2 regions of the Polaromonas sp. P5_D5 genome follow, and region 2 is predicted to be linked to the other one. Evidence: riboswitches for the same ligand, from Rfam matches in the RefSeq annotation. Region 2 holds a riboswitch; the other holds the start of a gene.

Region 1 (3,972 bases), on a different contig from region 2:
TTTCAGGAATCGCATCGTAAAACTGTTCCAGATGGCGCGGAAAATCCGCCATGGCCTGGAGCGTTGCGGGGTTCAGGGGCTGGGCAGGGCTCATCAGCCGGCCTTGCGCAGCGAAGGCCAGAGCACCGCCTGCGCCACGATCACGTTCTCGCCATTGAAGGTCGCCGCCGGCGAGCCGTAAAGCTCGTAACCCAGCGCCAGCGCCTCGCTCACGCGGCGGCAAAAGCTCGCGTCATCAGGGCCGGTAAGGAGCCTGTAGGTGGGAAGACCGTCGGGGGGCGTGGTGGCGGGTGATGTCATGGCGGCAAGCGGCTGATGAACGGAGGGCGATATTACCGTTTCCGCCCACCTGCTGCAGGACGCCGTGCTTCAGACCCCCTTTTCAGGCCTTGCTCAGGCCTTTGCCATCCCCGGCAATGCCATCACACGCCCCGGCGCCGGCATCCCGGTAAACGCAAAGTCGACTTCCGGCACGCGCCCGCTCACGATGTCCGCAATCGCCGCGCCCGAGCCGCAGGCATGCGTCCAGCCCAGCGTGCCGTGGCCCGTGTTGAGGAAGACATTGGAGGCCTTGCTTTTGCCGATGTAAGGCACATTGCTCGGCGTGGCCGGCCGCAGACCCGTCCAGAACTGCGCGCCCTCGCCGTCCGTCATGTCGGGAAAAAGCTGCTTCACACGGCGCACGATGGCGTTGCAGCGCACCAGGTTCAGCTCGGTGTTGTAGCCGTTGAGCTCGGCCGTGCCGGCAATGCGCAAGCGGTTGCCAAAACGCGAGAACACCAGCTTGTACTCGTCATCCGTCAGGCTGACCTGGTACGACGCCGCCTCGTTGATCACGGGCAGCGTGACCGAATAACCCTTGGCCGGGTAGATGCGCAGGCTTTGCCCCAGCACCTTGGCCCACTGCGCGCTGAAGGCGCCCAGGCACATCACATACGCGTCGGCTTTCAGCATCTCGACCTTGCCGCCGGCCTCGCCGCTGCCCATCGCCACCTGCACGCCGTTCAGCTGCCCCTCTGCAGCGTCCAGGCCCAGCACGGTGGTGTTGTACAGAAATTTCACACCGGCTTGTTCGCAGCGCGCCGCCAGCGCGGCGGTAAACGCGCGGGCGTCACCCGATTCATCGCTGGGCGTCATGCTGCCGCCCACGATGCTGCCACGGCATTGCGCCAGCGCGGGCTCAATCGCCACACACTCGTCGGCCGTCTTCATGTCGAGTTCGCAGCCGTGCTCGCGCATGATGCGCGCGGGCTCCTGTGCCGCGTCGTACTCGGCCTGGCTGGTGTAGAAGTGCAGGATGCCTTTGGTCTGCGCGTTGTACAGCAGGCCCAGCTCGGCGCGCAGCTTTTGCAGCGCGCCGCGGCTGTACATGCCCAGGTTCACGATCTGCTTGATGTTTTGTGCCGTGCGCGCGGGCGTGCAGTTGCGCAAAAACTCCAGCCCCCACAGCCACTGGTTCACATCGGCGCGCAGCCTGAAAAGCAGCGGCGCATCTTCACGCGCCAGCCATTGCAGCACTTTCAGCGGCGCGCCCGGGTTGGCCCAGGGCTCCGCGTGGCTCACGGATATTTGCCCGCCGTTGGCAAAGCTGGTTTCCATCGCGGCCGCGTTGCGGCGCTCCACCACCGTGACTTCATGGCCGCGTTGCGCCAAATACCAGGCCGTGGTGATCCCCGTGACACCCGCACCCAAAACCATGACTTTCATGGCGATTCCTTTTCATTCAAGCAGAACATTGCAGTAGCGCAAGCGCCGTGCCAGGGGTTGCTGTTGAATCGGAAGAATCGTGGCAACCGCCAAGCCATCACATGCTTGCGGCCGCTTCCACTGTCCTTGTTACCTGAGAGATTCAGCCGTTGCTTGGGGCTTCGGCTTTGCTCCTTCGGTGCGCTGCACCTTGCGTGCGGCGTCTCTCCAGACGGCTGTGTGTTCCGGGCAGTACGGGACCTGAGCGATTATGGAAGTTTGCGCCTTCGGTGGCTGCCTTGTGGGGCAGCGCTCTCCTGCTTGAACGGGTTTGAATTTACCACCGAAGCCTGTTTTGCCAAGCGTGAATGCGGCGTTCAGTACAGGTCTAGCGGGTTGATTCAGGCTCTTAATAGTAGGTGGCGGGCCTGGATTGCCAAAACCCCTGGGCGAGCACGCGAGAGGCTCAGCCTTCGCTCGCTGCGCTCACAAACGCGGCTTTGGCATGGGTATAGGCCTCGCGGTCACCCGGGTGCCTGGCCGCCAGTTCCGCCTTGAGCGCGGCATAGCGCGCCGCCAGCGCCGGGTCCGAACGCAGGGCGTCGCGAAAACGCAGGCGCTGCGCCCACACCTCGCCGCCGCGAACCACCAGGTGCAGATGATGCGTGCGCCGCCCTTCTGTCCAGCGCATCAGCCATTTACGGTCGGTCAGCGAGGCGTTGAATTCAGCGGAGGTCGTGTAACCGTTGGCGCACAGCGGCGCCAGAAGCGCCTCGGCCGCCGCCATGGATTCCACACCGGCCAGCATATCGATCACCGGTTTGGCCGCCAGGCCGGGCACGGCTGTGCTGCCGATGTGCTGGATGTCGATCAGGCGGGCCGGCAGCTGAGGGGAGAGCGCAAGCAGGCGGTCCCGCTCAGCCACAAACTGCTGGGGCCAGGCTGGGTTGTAGGCCTGCAAGACCACTTCCTCGTGGATAGCGGCAAGCAGCGATTCCTGGTCAGTCATGCGCGTGACGGCTGGCAGGTTGTTGTGCAGGGGCAAAAAACGCTGTGCGACACGCCAGAATCCTTTGCGGGGTCATTTTTAAGGCGGCTTTAAGCATGAAAAAGGCCATTTGCCCAATCAGTGATTGCGCGAGCAGCTATCAAAACAATAGCAACCAGAAATCCCCACGGCTGCGAATGGGGCGGTCTGCATTTCATTTACCTGAGCGCCAGCACAGCTTTGCGCGCCTGCGTCAGTCGCTCTTCCAGGTAGGCGCCATAAAAGTCGGTAGATGCCAGGCCGACCAGCCGTTCCGCCAGGTCTTGCCCGGCCGGGCCCAGAAACAGCACGGTGGGTGTGAAACCGGCTTTCCATGCGGCCACTTGCGCCGCAGCCGTTGTCACCTGGCCGTCAAAGCCGGTCAGCGGTGTCGTGCGGTCGCTGATGTTGAGTTGCCAGGCGTGCAGGCTGCCGTCTCGTTGCCCTGGCAGCAGGTAGTTGCGCCGTACCAGCTCGCAGAATGGGCAGCCGGGCAGGCTGACCAGCAGCACCAGCGGCTCATTTTTAAGGGCGGCGATTCCAGCGGCAGCCGGCAAAGAGGCCGGCACAGGCAAGGCCGTGTCTTTGGCCAGCGCAAGCTGGGGCACGGCCAGCCCGGCTGCCAGCGCGGCTGTGAACTGGCGGCGGGCCACCTGGCTCATTCAGCGCTTTCCAGCAAAATCTTCGTCAGCGCAGCCGGTTCGCTGATCATGGGGTCATGGCCGGTTTTGATTTCGACCACGCGCGAATTCGGCAGCCATGCACCGTCCCAGAACTTTGCGTCCTTCACGCGCAGCCGGCTGGGTTCAATCGTGGCCAATGCGGGCTCGGTGCAATTCACAAAAGTGCGCGGCACGGCGGCTACGCGCTGCATATCAAAGTGCAGCGGTGCCTGGTAGGTGTTGCCGGGGTGCGGCGTCTGCCGGCGCTTGACCCATTCGCGGTCGGCATCGTGCAGGCCGAACACCTCCGGGTCGGGCGCCGGAAAGCTGAAGCTGGGTGAAGCCTGCGCCGCCGCCATGCGCTGCTGCTGCGTGGCGCTGGCCTGTGTGCTGCTCCAGCTCTCGCCGGGTTTGGGCACCACCGCATCCACATACACCAGGTGCTTGATGCGGTCGGGCATGCGGTCGACCACCGCCGTGCCAATCATGCCGGCATAGGAATGCACCGCCAGAATCACTTCATGCAGCTCTTCCGCCTCAATCAGGTTGATCACGTCGTTGATGTGCGTGTCCAGGTTGATCGTGGGTGAGAGCAAA
Region 2 (3,972 bases):
GAATCGGTCAGAAAATCAGGCAGCGAAGGCGGTGTAGCGGGTTTCGTCCATCAGCGCGTCAAGCTGCGTTGGGTCGGACAGCTTGACTTTGAAAAACCAGCCGGCGCCCATCGGGTCGCTGTTAGCGAGAGATGGGTCGTCTCTTAGGGCTTCGTTGATTTCGGTGACTTCGCCACTCAAGGGCATATACACGTCGGCCGCGGCCTTGACGGATTCGACAACACCGGCGGTTTCTTTCTGGGCGAAGGTGGTGCCGACAGCCGGCAGGTCCACAAACACCACATCGCCCAGCGCATCCTGCGCATGCACGGTGATGCCGACGGTGGCGACGTTGCCTTCAATCTTGACCCATTCGTGGTCTTCGGTGTATTTGACGGTCATGAGGTTCTCCAGGGGTTGAGTGGGGTGAATAAAACGGGGAGCTTGATCTGGTGCTTAACCGCGGTAGTAGCGGGCGGGAACGAAAGGCATGGCGGCCACTTCCATGGGCACCGGCTTGCCGCGCACGATGGCGTTCACGCGTGTGCCCAGCGCAGCGAACTCAGGTTTGATGTAACCCATGGCGACGGGCTGGTTGATGGTGGGGCCCAACAAACCGCTGGTGACTTCGCCGATAGCCATGCCGTCGGTGCTTTGCAGTTCGGTGTGGTCGCGTACAGGGACGCGCTCCAGCGCCACCAGGCCGATACGCTTGCGGGTGAGTAGGGCGGGGTCTGCCAGTTGGGCCAGGATTTTGTCCGCACCCGGAAAGCCGCCGGCACGTGCGCCGCCGGTGCGGCGGATCTTTTGCATGGCCCAGTTGAGGTTGGCCTCCACCGGCGTGGTGGTGGTGTCAATGTCGTTGCCATAGAGGCACAGGCCCGCTTCCAGCCGCAGCGAATTGCGCGCGCCCAGGCCGATGGGTTTGACTTCAGGTTGCGCGAGCAGCGCGCGTGCGAGTGCGTCAGCTTGCGAAGCAGGCACCGAGACTTCAAAGCCATCTTCACCGGTGTAGCCGCTGCGGGTGATGAAGCAGTCGCAGCCGGCCACGCTGAAGCGGCCGCCGGTCATGAATACGAGTTTTTCGACACCGGGCGCCAGGCGCTGCAAGGCAGTGACGGCCTGTGGGCCCTGCAGCGCCATCAGCGCCATTTCCGGCATGGGGATGACTTCGCAGCGCGAGCCGATCTTTGCCTGGATGTGTGCAATGTCGCCGACCTTGCAGGCGCCGTTGACGATGACAAAGAGGTCGCCGCCGTTGGCGTAGTCGCGGTTGAAGAACATCAGGTCGTCGATGATGCCGCCGTCGTCGTTCAACAGCAGGCCGTAGCGCTGCTTGCCGGCGGGCAGGTCGATCACATCAACGGGTATCAGGGATTCCAGCGCGACTGCGGCATCAGCACCCACCAGGCGTAGCTGGCCCATGTGGGACACGTCAAAAAGGCCGGCAGCCTGGCGTGTGTGGTGGTGTTCCGCCATCAGGCCCGCGGGGTACTGCACCGGCATCGAATAGCCCGCAAAAGGCACCATGCGCGCGCCAAGCTCCACATGCAGGTCATGCAGGGGCGTTTTCAACAAGGTTTCGGGGGCGGCGGAAGAGGTGGACGAATCGGACAAGGCATTCTCCAGGGGGCAAACACGGTCATGGCAAGAACTTGTTCTCAATCCATGGGCTGCCCCTGCTGTCCACTTTACCTGAGAGATTCACCCGGCGATGCAGGCTTGCTCCTTCGGTGGGCTGCCCGTGAAAGGCGGCCTCTCTCCAGTAGGGAACGCCTTGCCGCGTGGTGCGCCGCAGGGCGGTTGCCAGTCCTTTTGCCTGAGCGTTCAGTGCTACTCAAGGGGGGTGCCCCCAGGGTGCTCGTGCGCCTTCGGCGGTTTTCGCGAGGAAAACTCTCTCCTGACACCGCTGAGTGTAACGGAAGCCGCTGTCGGCTCGATCAGGCGGCCTGGTGCTGCGGCAGCAGCATGGCGATGCGCTCGCTGATGGAGTCGGCGCGCTCGTGGCCCGCGATTTTTTCGATTTCCTCGATCATTTCGCGCGAGGCGCCGAGCATTGTCTCGCGGTCTTTGGCATTGCGCAGCGCTTCGCGAAAGCGCTCGGCCATCTCCGGGTTGCGCCGGGCGAACATGCGTTCGCAGATGTCGAACAGGAACATCCGGGTTGTGGCAAGCGAGCGCTTGCCTTCAAATTGATCGGCAGAGACCTGAATGGCCTGGGTGGTTTCGGGGCTGGGAAAGTTCTGTAGCTGCGCCGGCGTGAGTGTGTGGGCGGGTGCAGGCGCGGGGTTTTTTGCCGGTGCGGACGTCTTGCCGGGATGGGCTTCCAGAAAGCCGTCGCGCAAAAGACGCAGGGCAATCGCTTCGCCGTCGCCCTCAAACAGCGGGCGGAAGTCCTGGGCCGACTTGCTGCCGTCGGCCATCAGCAGCAGGGTGCGCTCGCGCTGGCCTAGCGTTCTCACGCCGGGCTTGAGCTCGGCACGGGCGCGGTCGGTTTTGTGGAGCTGCATGGATTTCATCCTGAAATGAAACCCCGAGCATGGCTGCTGAAAATGACAGCCTCGTGAATCCCGTCCGAAAAGCTATTTTGCGTAGACGAGATCCCGCAGAGCCAGCGACAGCTGCGGGACGTAAGTGACCACCATCAGGCAAGCCAGGATGACGAGCACAAAGGGGATCAGGTGGGTCACGATGCGGTCCAGCGATATCCTGGCGACGGTGCAGGCCGCGAACAGGTTCACGCCGAAAGGCGGTGTGATCATGCCCAGGGCAAGATTGACCACCATCACCAGCCCGAAGTGCACCGGATCGATGCCGAAATGCACAGCCACTGGCGCCAGGATGGGTGCCAGAACAATGATGGCGGCGCTGGTTTCAATGAACATGCCGATGATGAACAGCGCCGCGTTAACGCCGAGCAGGAAGAGGGCGGGCGATTGCAGCACTGCTTCCAGCCAATGGCCTATGGCGTCCGGCACGCCGGCCCGGGTGATCAGAAAGGCGAACAGCCCGGCATTGGCGATGATGAACATGATCACGGCGCTGGAGAGCACCGATTTGCGCAGGATGACGTACAGGTCGGCCGGCTTGATTTCGCGGTAGATCACGGTGCCGACGACCAGCGCATAAAACACCGCCACCGCCGACGCCTCGGTCGGCGTGAAAATCCCGCCGTAAATGCCGCCCAGAATAATCACCGGCATCAGCAGCGCCCAGCCGGCCTGCCAGGTCGCCTTGCCAAAGCTCAGGCGGCCGTCGCCGTCGTGCTTGCCCCAGCCCTTCCAGCGGCAGTACAGGTGCACGAACAGCATCAGCGCGCAGCCGATCAAAAGCCCCGGGCCGAAGCCGGCGATGAAGAGTTCTCCGATCGAGACCTCGGCGCTCACGCCGTAAAGAATCATGGGGATGGATGGCGGAATGATCACGCCCAGTTCTGCGCTGGTGGCCTGCAGGGCTGCGGCGTAGGCGGTGGGGTAGCCGTGCTTGATGAGCGCCGGGATCAGGATGGCGCCTATGGCGAAAGTAGTGGCCACAGAAGAGCCCGACACGGCCGCAAAAATCATGCAGGTCAGCACGCAGGTCATGGGCAGGCCGCCCTGGACGCCGCCCACAATGCTTTTGGCGAACTCGACCAGGCGGCGCGAGATGCCGCCGGTTTCCATCAGGTTGCCGGCCAGGATGAAGAAGGGGATCGCGGCCAGCGGAAACTTGTTGATCGAGGAGAACATCTCCTTGACTGAAATCAGCATGTTGGCGTTGGACGCCTGGATACCGAAGATGGACGCCAGGCCGATGGAAACGGCCACGGAAACGGTGAGTGCAAAGCACAGCACCATGGTGGAAATCATTACCGCGGTCATACTTGGCCCCCACGCTTTTCACTTCGTGTAATGCGCGAGGCCTTGCAGGCCGCGGCTCGCGAGACGCTTCGCCTCTGTCGCCCGTCCAAGCCTGCGCAGGCAGGCTTGGAGCCGCGGGCTCCAGCCCCTCTGG

The links. Region 2 has a riboswitch for glycine ahead of gcvT (glycine cleavage system aminomethyltransferase GcvT). Riboswitches for the same ligand answer to the same signal wherever they lie in the genome.
Region 1: linked by a shared signal. The riboswitch ahead of ACXJKE_RS16295 (D-amino acid dehydrogenase) and the one ahead of gcvT (glycine cleavage system aminomethyltransferase GcvT) in region 2 are both predicted to bind glycine.

Annotation. Positions count from the first base shown of each region.
Region 1 covers NZ_JBFUMJ010000003.1:731,636-735,607, reverse strand. Annotated here, with positions in the region: gene ACXJKE_RS16305 (DinB family protein) at 1-94, opposite strand, end outside; gene ACXJKE_RS16300 (DUF1737 domain-containing protein) at 94-300, opposite strand; gene ACXJKE_RS16295 (D-amino acid dehydrogenase) at 394-1,707, opposite strand; glycine riboswitch at 1,819-1,928, opposite strand; gene ACXJKE_RS16290 (GrpB family protein) at 2,153-2,695, opposite strand; gene ACXJKE_RS16285 (hypothetical protein) at 2,893-3,375, opposite strand; gene ACXJKE_RS16280 (alpha/beta fold hydrolase) at 3,372-3,972, opposite strand, start outside.
Region 2 covers NZ_JBFUMJ010000002.1:359,508-363,479, forward strand. Annotated here, with positions in the region: gene gcvH (glycine cleavage system protein GcvH) at 16-381, opposite strand; gene gcvT (glycine cleavage system aminomethyltransferase GcvT) at 436-1,596, opposite strand; glycine riboswitch at 1,652-1,755, opposite strand; glycine riboswitch at 1,777-1,892, opposite strand; gene ACXJKE_RS08420 (hypothetical protein) at 1,920-2,489, opposite strand; gene ACXJKE_RS08425 (TRAP transporter large permease) at 2,562-3,839, opposite strand.